DNA from 2 places in the Streptomyces sp. NPDC042002 genome. Region 2 is predicted to be linked to the other one. Evidence: riboswitches for the same ligand, from Rfam matches in the RefSeq annotation. Region 2 holds a riboswitch; the other holds the start of a gene.
The links. Region 2 has a riboswitch for thiamine pyrophosphate ahead of thiO (glycine oxidase ThiO). Riboswitches for the same ligand answer to the same signal wherever they lie in the genome.
Positions count from the first base shown of each region.

Region 1: linked by a shared signal. The riboswitch ahead of ACZ6KY_RS20985 (purine-cytosine permease family protein) and the one ahead of thiO (glycine oxidase ThiO) in region 2 are both predicted to bind thiamine pyrophosphate.

Region 1 covers NZ_JBVJCT010000013.1:133,732-140,876, reverse strand. Annotated here, with positions in the region: gene ACZ6KY_RS21005 (GNAT family N-acetyltransferase) at 1-146, shown strand, start outside; gene ACZ6KY_RS21000 (DUF5994 family protein) at 192-587, opposite strand; gene ACZ6KY_RS20995 (phospholipase) at 1,205-2,572, opposite strand; gene ACZ6KY_RS20990 (alpha/beta fold hydrolase) at 2,811-3,644, opposite strand; TPP riboswitch at 3,888-3,982, shown strand; gene ACZ6KY_RS20985 (purine-cytosine permease family protein) at 3,974-5,374, shown strand; gene thiD (bifunctional hydroxymethylpyrimidine kinase/phosphomethylpyrimidine kinase) at 5,442-6,239, shown strand; gene gndA (NADP-dependent phosphogluconate dehydrogenase) at 6,503-7,145, shown strand, end outside.
Region 2 covers NZ_JBVJCT010000001.1:192,032-199,176, forward strand. Annotated here, with positions in the region: gene pknB (Stk1 family PASTA domain-containing Ser/Thr kinase) at 1-1,732, opposite strand, end outside; gene ACZ6KY_RS00825 (thiazole synthase) at 2,114-2,908, opposite strand; gene thiS (sulfur carrier protein ThiS) at 2,912-3,112, opposite strand; gene thiO (glycine oxidase ThiO) at 3,109-4,275, opposite strand; TPP riboswitch at 4,273-4,386, opposite strand; gene ACZ6KY_RS00840 (avidin-fold protein) at 4,439-4,816, shown strand; gene ACZ6KY_RS00845 (NAD(P)/FAD-dependent oxidoreductase) at 4,849-6,087, shown strand; gene ACZ6KY_RS00850 (Rv2175c family DNA-binding protein) at 6,152-6,523, shown strand; gene thiE (thiamine phosphate synthase) at 6,615-7,145, shown strand, end outside.

The DNA.
Region 1 (7,145 bases), on a different contig from region 2:
GCGCGGCGGCGGAGACCTTGCACGCCTGGGGCTGGTCGAAGCTCGGCGATCTCGACTCCCACGCCCTTTCGGACTCCGGACCGGACGTTGGTTCCGGCCGGGGCGCGGCCGCTCGGGAGGTGTGGATCCGCAGGCCGCCCCAGTGATCCCACGTGCCGGTGTGCGGCGCGCGCGGCCGGAGCCGCGGCTCGTCAGCGGGTGCCGGCCGCGGCGGCCGCCATCAGCGGCTCGGCGTCCGCCGCGTCGACCTCCGGCGGCACGACCAGCAGGTCCCTGCGGCCCCGGCCCTGGCTGAGCAGACTGATGGTGTGCCGGCCATGCGGACCGGCCGACCTGCGCAGCAGCACGACGTGGTTGGCGACGAGCATGCGTCCGGGCGACATCGGCCACATCGCCGTGTTGACGCTCACGGCGGTGATCTGTCCCCACATGCGCGGCAACGCGCCGATCAGGAGCGGGAGTTCACCGAGGAGATCGCGCGAGCGGGGCCACCATGCCCCGTCGATGCGCCGGGGCAGGGCGCTGTGCGGCGCCAGTCGTACGCGGGCGAGAGGCAGGGAGGGCAGGGGTTCGAGGACAGTGGCCATGGAAGCTCCGCTCTGGGGGCACGCCTCGGCGTACCGATGGCTCGCGCCGTGACCCGGCGGCGAGCGGGACGGCTCGGCCGCGCCGAGCGACGGGCAGGACTCCTTGAACTCGCTGAACTCGATGGCCTCCGCCGCCCCGATGGCCCCGATGCGAGCCGAACGGCCGGGGGCTGGGAGGCTTTCGTACAGGGCGGGCGGGCCCTCGGTCGACAGCCGCGTTCCCGTTGCCGCTCTGCTCGTCGTCGACAAGGCATCGGCGAAAGTGCGGGTGACGGCTCGACACTCCGCCTCGGAGTGGACGTCGGCCGCAGGGTCCGTGCGTCGGCCCGCACAGCGTGGCTCGAGCGGGCCGAGTGGGTCCGGCCGCCGCGGAACCGAGTGGTGGGCGAACGCCTTCGGCCGTCGTACGGCGGCACCTGCTCCGGGCGATTGAGCCACCCGGCGTCGTTCTGCGCCGTGGACGAGACCGGCCCGATCACCGGCGTACGACGTGCCCTCGGTTCCCCCACCGTACCCCGCTCGCCGGAAAACGGGACTCCGGAGACCGCACGTCTTGCGGAACGGCCGCCCACGCCCCCGCTGGTGAGGCCGCCGCGAGTAGCACGGCCTCGCCCGGGCTACGGATAGACGTAGGTGTTCAGGGTGTTCACCGCGGAGGCGGGGTCGCCGAGGTCGTAGCGGTCCACAGCCAGGTAGTTGGGCTTCTTGCGGGCGGCCGGCTGGCAGAAGCGGCGGGCCCGGTCGGCGAGTTTGGTGTTGTCCGTGCCGGCCGTTCCGGAGATCGTGGCGTCGCGGAAGTGGTTCATGACGAAGAGGGGACGGAAGCCCGGCTCGGTGCGGGTGAGGGGTACGTTCGTGCCCGCGTCGTACCAGCGGCTGTAGCAGGACCAGTCGGAGGAGCCGAGGCCCGAGCCCATGGACCAGTAGTTCTCGACGGTCCACTCGCGCTGGTACATGACGCCGAAGCTGTCCCGGGTGAGTCCGGCGGACTCGTCGGCGGAACGGCTGTGGTCGGTGAAGACGAGCAGGCGGTGGCCCGCGGCGGTCAGATCGGCGAGCTTCGGCCAGCCGTTCTCGCGCACGCCGGTCTGGTCGGGACGGTAGAGGACGTCGGACAGGCCGTTCACGCGGGCGAGTTCGGCGCGCAGGACGCCCGGGTCGACGTAGTCCTCCAGGAACACGGTGACGAACTGGTCGGGGTGCTGCTTGAGGAAGTCGACCATGCGCTGGAGGTCGACCCAGAGCGCGACCGGCTTGCTGACGAGCGTGCAGCTGTCGTGACAGAGGATCGCGCCGTCGGAGGTCTGGTGCAGGTCGAGCATGAACCCCCTGACTCCGTCGGCGAGTTGCTGGTTGATACCCCGGGTCTGGTTGGGCACCAGATTGACGAACGGCGGGGCGAATCCGCCGTCGACACCGTTGGCGTAGGCGTTGTGGGCGGTGAGGAACGTGACCTGGTCCAGGGTGCGTTGGTCCTGGGGCGGCATGGGGCGGGTCGCGGCCTCGACCGGTGTCAGGTACCAGGAGGCCAGAGCGCCCGGCGAGCCGATCGCCAACTGCGCCGGGTAGTTGGAGCCGGAGGGCTTCGCCGCGACCGTCAGGTACCGGTCCGTTCCGGGGGCCTTGAGCGTGAACTGATCGGCTCCGGCCGGTGTCACCTCCCACGCGGCGTCGGCGCTCGAACAGGACACGGTCCGGGCCTGATCACCCGCGCGGCCCAGACAACTGCCGCCGGTGTCGGCGCTTTCGAGCACGGACGAGGAGCCGTTCGGGCGGAGGGTCCACCGCTGGTGGTCCTCGTTGCCCTTGGGGTTGTGCTGGACGATCGCCCCCGAGCTGTCGGCGGCGTTCAGTCCCGTGGTGGCGCTCTGGACGAAATAGGCGCCCGCGGCGGGCACTTCGGTGGCGTCGGCGGGCGCGGGGACGGCGAAGACGGTGCCCAGTACGGCGGTGGCGGCGAGCAGGGAGCGGCGGCTCGGTCTCATGGCACGTGATCCCTTCCTGTGGGGAGCATGAGCATGCCATGCGGCTCGGAGCGCCGGTGCTACGGATCGCGTCAACCGCATCAACCGCGTCAACCGCGTGGGCGGTCTCGCTTCGCCCGACTACGGATGCGGATTACGGATGTGGACTACGGATGCGGCTACAGATACGCAGGGCGGACACGCCACTCGCGTCCGACGCGGCTTCGCCGACCGGCCATTCACCCCGCGGGCGGCGAGGTCAGGCGGGGCCGGAAGACGTACCGGGGTGTTCGATCCGGGCGGCGAACGCGGCGATGTCGGAGACCACGCGTTCGGGCTGCTCCCAGTGGACGACATGGCCGGTGTCCTCGTAGGCGAGGAAGTCGGCGCCGTGGACGGCGTCCAGGATGGTCTGCTGGTCGTCCCGGGGCAGGAACTCGTCCTGCTCACCCCAGATGACGAGGGTGGGCACCAGGATGCCCCCGAGGGTCGCGCCGAGATCGGCGTCGAGGAGGCCGCGGCCGGTCTCCTGCCAGACGTACGCGGGGAGTTTGAGGTTCTCCTCAATCATGGTCTCGATGAAACCGCGGGCGATCGGGCGTGCCGCCGTCCCGGCCATGAAGTCCTCGACGAACGCGCGGGGCACCGGATCGGAGAGGTTTTCGAGGCTCTTTCCCATGGCGGCCACCACCGGCTTGTCCGCGAGGGTGCCGGGGACGCCGAGCAGTACCAGACCCGCGATCCGGTCGGGATAGCCGCCGGCGACGATCCGGGCCGGTACACCGCCGCTGGACGCCCCGACCAGGATGGCGCGGGAGACATCGACGGCGTCGAGGAAGGCCACCAGGTCGGCGGCGAAGTCGTCGGGAGAGTAGCCCTCCGGGGGCCGGTCGGCGTCACCGTGACCGCGCTGCGTGGGCGCGTAACCGTGCAGGGAGGCCGGAAGACGCCTCAGCAGGGGCTCGAACGACCACCAGGAGTCGGCCAGCCCGTGCACGAAGACGACCGGTGTACCACTGGGGTAACCGGCCTCGGCGTACGGGAGGGTGGGCCCGTACCGCAGTTGCGCTGACTTCAGGGAGATCACGGTCACGGCACTCTGCCTCCTTCCGCCCGGCCACCGGGGTCCGGGAACCCGGGAGCGGAGAGCGAGCGGCGATCACTTCCGACAGTACCGAGGGGCGGCACGCGCCGCGCTGCGAAAGGACCGTTCGGGCCCCTCGGACGAAACGGGGGGGCCGCGGCCGGAGCCGTCGTCCGGACGGGTGAGCCCAGGAACGGCGGGGCCACCGGCCCCACTCCCGCTCGGCCCACGGGAACGGTTAGTGTGTCCGTCGTACCGGACACGGGGTGCCCCGTCCGAGGGCTGAGATCACACCCGTCGAACCTGAACCAGTTCGTACTGGCGGAGGGATGTCTTCCATGCCTTTGGCGCATGTTTCCGGCGGGGTGCCCGCCGACGGCCGGCCCGCCGTCTTCGACGGACGGATGCCCGCCGCACCCGGCGACCTGCGGGTGGAGGGACACGGCATCGAGCCGGTCCCCGAGAACAACCGGTACGGCGGCGCCGGGCGCCTGTTCACCGTGTGGTTCGCCCCGAACCTGACGATGACGGGCGTGTTCACCGGCACCATCGGCATCGCGCTGGGCCTGGACTTCCGTACCGCCCTCGCGGCGGTGGTCCTCGGGACCGTGCTCGGCGCGCTGCCCACCGCCTACCTCAGCACCTGGGGCGGCCTCACCGGCACCGGCCAACTCCCGCTCGCACGGCTCGCGTTCGGCCGGGCGGTGGTGCTGCCCGGAATGCTCCAGTGGCTGTCCTCGGTCGCCTGGGACGCGCTGATCGGGCTGTTCGGCGGGGACGCGCTGGCGCGGCTGTGCGGCTGGCCGTTCTGGCTCGGCGTGCTCGTCATGATGCTCGCCCAGGGGGCTCTCGGCGTCCTCGGCTACGAGGCCATCCACCGCCTGCAGATCGTCATGACCTTCGTGCTCGCCGTCGCCTTCGCGGTGATCGCCTGGCGCATGCTCGACGGCGTCCACCCCGCCGCGACCGGGGCGGCGACCGGCGCCGACCGCGCGGGCGCGTTCGTGCTCACCAGCACCATCGCGCTCAGCCTCTCGCTGTCCTGGGCGCCGTACGCCGGTGACTTCAGCCGCTACCTGCCGCGTACGACGTCCCGTCCGCGGATGTTCTGGTGCACCCTGCTCGGCCTCGTCGTGTCGTTCGTCGCCGTGCAGGTCCTCGGACTGTGGGGCGCGTCGGTGCTGACCGACCAGACGGCGGCGGGCGTGGACGCTCTGCTGGGCGGCGGGACGGCGGGCGCGTTCGGGCTGCTGGCCGTGGCCCTTGCGGCGGTGTGCAGCAACGCGATGAACGACTACAGCGGTTCGCTCGCCCTGCAGACCCTGGGCGTGCGGATACCGCGCCCGGTCGCGGCCGCCCTGGCCGCCGCGCTCGGCTTCCCGCTGGTGCTGTGGATGCACGCCGCCGACACCACGGCCCGGTTCCAGAACGTGCTGCTGTTCGTGGGCTATTGGATCCCCGGGTTCGTCGCGATCGTCGTCGTCGACTGGATCGCCCGCGGGCGGGAGCGCGGCGGCGCACCGGTCGACGTCGCCGTCGAGATCTCCCGTCCACGCTCCGGATGGCCCTCGTCGGTGGCCTTCGTCGTGGCGTTCGGCGCGGCCGTGCCGTTCATGGACACCGGCCTGTACGTCGGTCCGGTGGCCGACGCGCTGCACGGCGCCGACCTCTCCTACTACGTGGCGTTCCTCGTCGCCCTCGCCCTCTACGCCCCGCTGCGACTGCGGCGCCGCGCCTGAGGGCTGTCCGTCGCTCCGCCGGTCGAGGGCCTCGCGCCCGAACCCGTACCCGAGAGGAACACCTCGTATGACCACGCCGCCCCGCGTCCTGACGATCGCCGGATCCGACTCCGGCGGAGGCGCCGGAATCCAGGCCGACCTGAAGACCATGCTCGCGCTGGGCGCCCATGGGATGAGCGTGCTCACCGCGGTGACCGCGCAGAACTCCGTTGGTGTGCAGGGTGCTTGGGAGCTCTCCGAGGAGGCGGTACGCGCCCAGTACCGCAGTGTGGTCGACGACATCGGCGTCCAGGCCGTGAAGACCGGGATGCTCTCGTCGCCCGGCCTGGTCACGACGGTCGCCGAGCTGCTGTCCGACGTGGGCGCCCCGGTCGTCGTGGACCCGGTGAGCGTCTCCAAGCACGGGGACCGGCTGTTGGCCGACGACGCTCTGCATGCCGTACGGACCCTGTTGCTGCCGCGGGCGACCGTGGCCACCCCGAATCTCGACGAGGTCGCCCAGCTCACCGGAGTGAAGGTGAAGGACGAGGAGGGCATGCGCCGGGCCGCCGGCCGGCTGCTCGCGTTCGGTCCCCGCTGGGTGCTGGTGAAGGGGGGCCATCTGCCGGGGCAGGCCGTCGATCTGCTCACCGACGGAACGGCGGAGCACTGGCTGCGCGCGCCGCGCCACGACAACCGGCACACGCACGGCACCGGGTGCACGCTCGCCTCGGCCGTCGCGGTGGGCCTGGCCGAGGGCCTTTCGGTGCCGGAGGCCGTACGACGGGCCAAGGAGTATGTGACCGCCGCGATCGAGGCCGGTTTCGCGCTCGGCGCCGGCATCGGGCCGGTGGACCACGGGTGGCGACTGCGCCAAAACGGCTGACTCCCTGACCGTCGGCCGGAGTTCCGGAGCGTCCGGCCGCACCCGGGATCCCGACCCGGAATGGCCGGGTCCGATCGCGACCAGCGGTTCCGGAGCGCGGGCGTCCGCCCGTCGCCCGGAGACCCCGGCCGCGATCCGGCGCACCACCTGCCCGAAAAGGTGAACACCTCGACCCCTGTCGTGCGTACTGATCGGCACAGCGACAGTCGTCTGCCCGCCCGTCAGGTACGCGGGGAGGCAGATCCGGATCCAAGGAGCACACCATGAAGGCGACCGCGCAGATCGGCGTCACAGGGCTCGCGGTGATGGGCCGCAATCTGGCCCGCAACTTCGCCCGGAACGGCTACACCGTCGCCGTCCACAACCGCACCCCAGCGCGCACCAAGGCACTGGTCGAGGAGTTCGGGCACGAGGGTGCCTTCGTGGCGGCCGAGTCGGCCGAGGACTTCGTGGCCGCGCTGGAGCGCCCCCGCCGTCTGATGATCATGGTGCAGGCCGGTGCGGCCACCGACGCCGTCATCGAGGAGTTCGCCCCGCTGCTCGAAACCGGCGACGTGATCATCGACGGCGGCAACGCCCACTTCACCGACACCCGGCGTCGTGAACAGTCGCTGCGCGAACGCGGCATCCACTTCGTCGGCGCGGGTGTGTCCGGCGGCGAGGAGGGCGCCCTCAACGGGCCGAGCATCATGCCCGGCGGCTCCCCGGAGTCGTACGCCTCGCTCGGCCCGATGTTCGAGTCGATCAGCGCCAAGGTGGACGGCGAGCCCTGCGCCACGCACATCGGCACGGACGGCGCCGGGCACTTCGTCAAGATGGTGCACAACGGCATCGAGTACGCCGACATGCAGCTGATCGGCGAGGCGTACGACCTGCTCCGCCGCGTCGGCGGGTACACGCCGGCGC
Region 2 (7,145 bases):
AGACCGTCAGCGTCACCGTGTCGCCCGTGGCGGCCTCGTGGCCCGCGCCCGGTGACTGCTGGGCGACCTGGCCCTTGTCGAAGTCCGAGGTGACCTGCTCCGCGGCGATCTTCACCTTCAGGCCCGCGCCCTCCAGCTGCGCGGTGGCGTCCTCGACCGACGAGCCGGTCACGTCGGGCAGCTCCACCGGGGCGCCCTTGCTGACGACGATCGCGATGGCCGAGCCCGAGTGCCGCGTGGTGCCCGCGCCCGGATCCGTACCGATCACGAAGCCCTTGGTCACGTCCTCGCTGAACTCGCGGGTGACCATGCCCGGGGCGAGCCCGTCGCCCTTCAGGACGTCCTTCGCCTTGAACAGCGCGAAGCCCTTCAGGTCGGGCACCTTCACCGTCTGGGGGCCGTTGGAGACGGTCAGCGTCACGGAGTCGTTGTCGCGGATCCGCTCGCCGACACCGGGGTCGGTGCTGATGACCGTGCCGCGCTTCACGGTGTCGCTGTAGGCGTGCTTGACCCGCTTGACGTCGAGCCCGGCGTCCTGGAGCCGGGACCTGGCCTGCTGCTCCGTCTTCGCGAGGACCGGCGGGACCTTGGTGAACTGGCCCGAGTTGATGTACCAGACACCGGCGCCGAGGCCGAGCACGAGCACGATCGCGGCGACGACCATCAGCATCCCGCGCCGCGGACGCGTGCCCGGAGGCCGCGCCGGCATGGCCGGCGCGGCGCCGAAGGGGCTGCTCTGCTCGAACCGGCTGGTCCGGTCGAGAGCGTCGTCGTTCACGGGAAGCGGGCGGGGGACGGACAGCGAGCGCGGGATCACGCTCGTACGGTCGCCGGCGTTGTCGTGGCCCACGGACAGGGCACCGGGCGGCACCGCGTCGAGCTGCTCGGCGGTGAGGCCGGCCCGTGTCTCCAGGACCTGGCCGAGCAGCGCCACCGCGTCGGCCGGGCGGGCGTCGGGATTGCGGGCGGTGGCCGCGGTGACCAGCTCGTCCAGCGGGTACGCCATGCCCGGCACGACGGCGGAGGGAGGCGGCACGTCCGCGTGGAGGTGCTGGTAGAGCACCTGCGCGGGGGAGTCCGCGGTGTACGGCTTGGCGCCGGTGAGCATTTCGTAGAGGACGACTCCGCAGGCGTAGACGTCGACCCGGGTGTCGGAGGTGCCGTGCTCGATCTGCTCGGGGGCGAGGTACGACACGGTGCCGAGGACGGCGCCCGTCGTGCTGGTCACCGTGTCCACGGCGCGGACGAGGCCGAAGTCCGCCACCTTGACCCGGCCGTCGTCCCCGATCAGGACGTTCTCCGGCTTCATGTCGCGGTGCACGAACCCGGCGCGGTGCGCGGCGCCGAGCGCGGCGAGCACCGGCTCCAGGATGTCGAGCGCGGCCCGGGGCTGCAGGGCGCCGCGCTCGCGCAGCACGTCCCGCAGGGTGCATCCGGCGATGTACTCCATGGCCAGATAGACGTACGACCCGTCCGCCCCCTGGTCGAAGACCTGCACCACATTGGGGTGCGCCAGCCGGGCCACCGACTTGGCCTCCCGGATGAACCGCTCGACGAACGAACCGTCGGCGGCCAGCGTCGGGTGCATCACCTTGAGCGCGAGCACGCGGTCGAGGCGGGTGTCCAGGGCCCTGTAGACCGTGGCCATCCCGCCGACCGCGATCCGTGCGTCGACGCGGTAGCGGCCGTCGAGCACGTGTCCGACAAGGGGGTCCTGAAGGGTCGTATCCACGCAGGTGAGTCTACGAGCCGCCACTGTCACGACGCCCCGTTAGGCGGATACCTGGGCCCGACTGCAGCCGAGCTGTGACGCACACCGCGCGCACGAAGTTCCGTTCGTCGCACAGATGTCCGATCAGACCTGGTTCGAAGTCGCAAGGCCGCAACGCGACAACCCGCACGGTCGCCGGAGCGGCCCACGACCGGCGGCGGCACGCACCACGCGTGGTCCGCCCCGTGACATGAGGAGCACGTCACACGGGTCGCACTCGGGTGCGGCGGACACCTTGTGCCCTCCGCACCCGCCGACGGCGGGCGCTCCCGCGGGAGGCCCGACGTGCCCGTCCGGCCGGAAACCGACGATCCAACGGTCCGGCGGTACGCGGGCAGATGATCAGAACGCCGGGCGCTCCGGGTCCAGCGCCGCCATGCCCTCCACGGGAGAGGACGCATGGGCGAAGTGCCGCCGGGGGATGCGCCCCGCCCGCCGCGCCAGGCGCCCCGCCTCCACCGCGTGCCGCATGGCCTCCGCCATCAGCACGGGTTCCTGCGCCCGCGTCACCGCCGAGGCGAGCATGACCCCCGCGCACCCCAGCTCCATCGCGAGCGCGGCGTCCGACGCCGTGCCCGCCCCCGCGTCCAGGATCACCGGCACGCGCGCGTGCTCGACGATCAGCTGGAAGTTGTGCGGGTTCCGGATCCCGAGCCCGGACCCGATGGGTGAACCGAGCGGCATGATCGCCGCGCAGCCGACGTCCTCCAGCTTGCGCGCCAGCACCGGGTCGTCGTTCGTGTACGGCAGCACGGTGAAGCCGTCGTCGACCAGCGTCTCCGCCGCGTCGAGCAGTTCGATCGGATCGGGCAGCAGGGTGCGCTCGTCGGCGATGACCTCCAGCTTGACCAGGTCGGTGCCCAGCGCCTCGCGTGCCAGCCGGGCGGTCAGCACGGCCTCACCGGCGGTGTAGCAGCCGGCCGTGTTCGGCAGGACGCGGATACCGAGCCGGTCGAGCACCGACAGGACCGAGCCGTGCACGGACGCGTCCACACGCCGCATCGCGACCGTCGTCAGTTCCGTACCGGACGCCACCAGGGAACGCTCCAGCACGTCGAGGCTGGGCGCGCCGCCCGTCCCCATGATCAGCCGGGACCCGTAGGCCGTACCACCGAGGACGAAGGGATCGTCGGCCATGGGTCAGCCTCCTTGGACGGCGGTGAGGACTTCGACGCGGTCGCCCTCGGTGAGGGAGGTGGACGACCACTGCCCGCGCGGGACGACGGTCTCGTTCAGGGCCGCGGCCACTCCGGCCGGTGCCGGGGTGAGGGTCGCGACGAGCGCGTCGAGAGCGGTCCCCGCGGCGATCCGCTGCCGCTCCCCGTTGACGACGATGTTCATACGGGCAGCTCCGTGAGGGCGGTGGCGCCGAAGCGCAGGGGGGTGAAGGGGAGGGCTTCGGCGGGGAGCGCGCCGGTGGTCAGGACGTGGGCCATCGCGTCGCCCGTGACGGGCGTCAGGAGCACCCCGTTGCGGAAGTGCCCGGTGGCCAGCAACAGTCCGTCCAGCGCGGTCGGGCCGAGCAGCGGCGCGTTGTCGGGCGAGCCGGGGCGCAGCCCGGCCCGCGTCTCGACGAGCGGCAACTCGGTGATCCCGGGGACCAGTTCGTGGGCGTCCCGCAGCAGCTCGTACACGCCGCCCGCCGTCACGGTGGTGTCCCAGCCCAGTTCCTCGCTGGTCGCGCCCACCACGAGCTCACCGTTCTCGCGCGGCACCAGGTAGACGTGGCTGCCGCGCACCACGGCCCGCACGGTGCGGTTGAGGAAGGGCGCGTACCGCCGCGGCACGGTCAGCCGCAGTACCTGCCCCTTCACCGGGCGCACCGGCGGCCGGGCGTCGTCGGGGACGCCCGCCAGACGCCCGCTGAGGCTGCCCCCGGCGAGCACCACCTGGCCCGCGGTGAGTTCGGCGCCGTCCGTGGTGACGACTCCGGCGGCCCGGTCCCGTACGACCGTCAGGCGCTCCGCCCACGTCCGGTGCAGCGCCACTCCGGCCCGCTCGCACGCCGTGACCAGGGCTCCCGCCAGGCGCCGCGGGTCGATCTGGTGGTCGCCGTCGACCCGCAGACCCCCGCGCACGCCGGGTGCGAGCATCGGCTCCAGACGGCGGCACTCACGGCCGCTCAGCCACTCCGACTCCAGCCCCGACCGGACCTGTAGAGCGTGCAGTTCCCGCAGATGGGCGCGGTCGTCGGCGTCCAGCGCGACGGCCAGCGTGCCGCACCGGCGGTAGCCGAGATCCTGGCCGGTCGCCTCGGTGAGCTCGGCGGCGAAGTCCGGATAGCGGCGCGCGGAGGCGAGGTTGAGACCGAGCAGGGTCTCCTCGCCGAAGTGCAGTTCGGTGACGGCGGCGAGCATTCCGGCCGCGACCTGGGCGGCCCCACCACCCGGCGCGGGGTCCACGAGGGCGGTGGTGAAGCCGCGTTGCGCGGCCCGCCAGGCCGTCGCCAGGCCGATGATCCCGCCCCCGATGACGAGGACGTCTGACGAACGTGCGGGCGACATGGGCGTCCAGCCCCTCCCTTCGCCGGCATGACCCGGATCAGGTTCGTACGGTCGGAGGCCGCCCCAGCCTCCCTCTCAGCCCGGTGCGTCCGGGCTCCCGCGAGTGCTTTACGTTGGCCACCCTAGCCCGCCCCCGTCCGTCTCAGTAAGGGAGCCTCCGACCATGGCGCGACCGCTCGACGGCCTCGTCCTCGCCCCCGTCGCCGACCAGGCACCGGGCCAGGTGGGCACCCGCACCCGGTTCACCTATCACGAGGAGGACGGCACGGTCTGGGCCGACTACGCGGGCGGCGACATCGTCCGCGGACACCTCGTGGGCACCCGTGAGGGCGACCGCCTCGACTTCCGGTACGTGCAGTTGAAGCGCGACGGGACCACCGCGTCGGGCCACTGCGTGTCCCTCGTCGTGGAACTGCCCGACGGCCGCGTGCGGCTGGAGGAGACCTGGACGTGGGAGTCGCGGGAGGGCACGGGAACGAGCGTGGTGGAAGAGACGCGCGGGACGAGCCGTGTGGAACAGGTCACTGAGCACGTCCGCTGACTGACGAATTGTCAGCTGACTATGGTGACCGGGTGAGCGAGCAGACGCAGGCACAGTCTCAGTCGCAGGGGCCCACGGCACGGCGGGTCGTCGTGGTGGGCGCGGGCATGGCCGGAGTGCAGACCGCGGTCGCCCTGCGCGAGCAGGGCTTCACGGGCACCGTCACGCTGATCGGCGCGGAGCCGCATCAGCCGTACGACCGGCCACCGCTGTCCAAGGCCGTCCTGCTGGGCAAGGCCGAGGGCTCCGCCTTCGACATCGACTTCGAGGCACTGGACATCGACCTCAGGCTGGGCCGCGAGGCGCTCGGCGTGCGCCCCGGCGACCACGAACTGGACACGGCCGCGGGACCCGTCCCGTACGACGTCCTGGTCGTCGCCACCGGCGCCGAGCCGATCCAGCTCCCCGGCGCCGAAGGCGTGCCCGGGGTGCATCTGCTGCGTACTCTCGACGACGCCGACCGGCTGCGCCCCGTCCTCACCCAGCAGCACGACATCGTGGTCGTCGGCGCGGGCTGGATCGGCGCCGAGTTCGCCACGGCGGCGCGCGAGGCGGGCTGCGCGGTCACGGTCGTCGAGGCCGCCGACCGTCCGCTCGCCGGCGCGCTGCCCGCCGAGGTGGCCGCGCCGATGGCCGCCTGGTACGCGGACAGCGGGGCCACGCTGCGCACCCACGCGCGCGTGGAGCGCGTCGAGGCCGGCGCGGTGATCCTCGACGACGGCTCCCGGGTGCCCGCGGGCGCCGTCGTGGTCGGGATCGGGGCGCGGCCCGCGACCGCCTGGACCGCCGGCTCCGGCATCGAACTCGGCGCGCACCGCGAGATCGTCGCCGACGACCACCTGCGCACCTCCCTGCCCGACGTCTACGCGGTCGGCGACTGCGCCTCCTTCCCCTCGGGACGCTACGAGGACCGCCTCCTCGTCCATCACTGGGACAACGCCCTCCAGGGTCCGCGCACGGTCGCCCTGAACATCGTCGGGGAGGCGCCCGCCGCCTACGACCCGGTGCCGTACTTCTGGTCCGAGCAGTTCGGCCGCTTCGTGCAGTACGTCGGCCACCACTCGCCGGCCGACACCCTGGTGTGGCGCGGCGACCCGTCGGGCGTCTCCTGGTCGGTGTGCTGGCTCCGCGACACGCGTCTCGTCGCCCTCCTGGCGGTGGGCCGCCCGAGGGATCTCGCCCAGGGCCGCCGGCTCATCGAGGCGGGCGCCCCCATGGATCCGGAACTGCTCGCGGACCCGTCGAGGCCCCTGAAGGGCGCCACGGCCTGATCCGTCACCCCAGGCCGGACGCCCTTGGCTTCCGACTGTCGGTCCGGGATGGCAGGCTTGTCCCGTGACCGAGATTGACGCAAAGATCGATGCTCTCGTCCCCGCCTGGCTCACCCTCCCCGACATCGCCGAACAGTTCGGCGTCGAGGTGACGCGCGTCCGGCAGCTGGTCAAGGACGGCCAGCTGATCGCCGTACGCCGTGGTGAGAACCGCGCGCTGCACGTCCCCGCCGAGTTCATCGACGCGGACGAACAGAAGGTCGTCAAGGGCCTGGCCGGCACCCTGACGCTCCTGAGGGACGACGGCTACTCCGACGAAGAGGCCCTCGAGTGGCTCTTCACCCCCGACCCGAGCCTGCCCGGCACCCCCGCGCAGGCTCTGAGCGAGAATCGCGGCACGGAGGTGAAGCGCCGCGCCCAGGCGCTCGCCGTCTGACCTGAACGCGACCGTCCGGCACGGCGGGCGCGGCGGCGGGACCATCCCGGCCGCCGCGCTCCCCGCGCACCGACAAACGGGGGATCCACGCATGCCCGAGAACGACGCCACGACCGCGCGGAGCCGGCTCGCCGACGCCCGTGTCTACCTGTGCACCGACGCCCGCAGGCGTCAGGGCGACCTCGCCGGGTTCCTCGACGCGGTCCTGGCGGGCGGCGTCGACATCGTGCAGCTGCGCGACAAGGGCATGGAGGCCGGGGAGGAGCTGGAACACCTCCAGGTCTTCGCGGACGCCTGCGCCCGGCACGGCAAACTCCTCGCGGTCAACGACCGGGCGGACGTGGCCCACGCCGTCCGCGCCGACGTACTGCACCTGGGCCAGGGCGACCTCCCGGTTCCCGCGGCCCGCGCGATCCTCGGTGACGACGTGCTCATCGGCCGTTCCACACACGCCGAGTCCGAGGCCGCGGCCGCCGCGGTCCAGGAGGGCGTGGACTACTTCTGCACCGGCCCCTGCTGGCCCACCCCCACCAAACCCGGCCGCCACGCACCCGGCCTCGGCCTGGTCCGCGGCACGGCCGCCCTCGGCACCGACCGTCCCTGGTTCGCGATCGGCGGCATC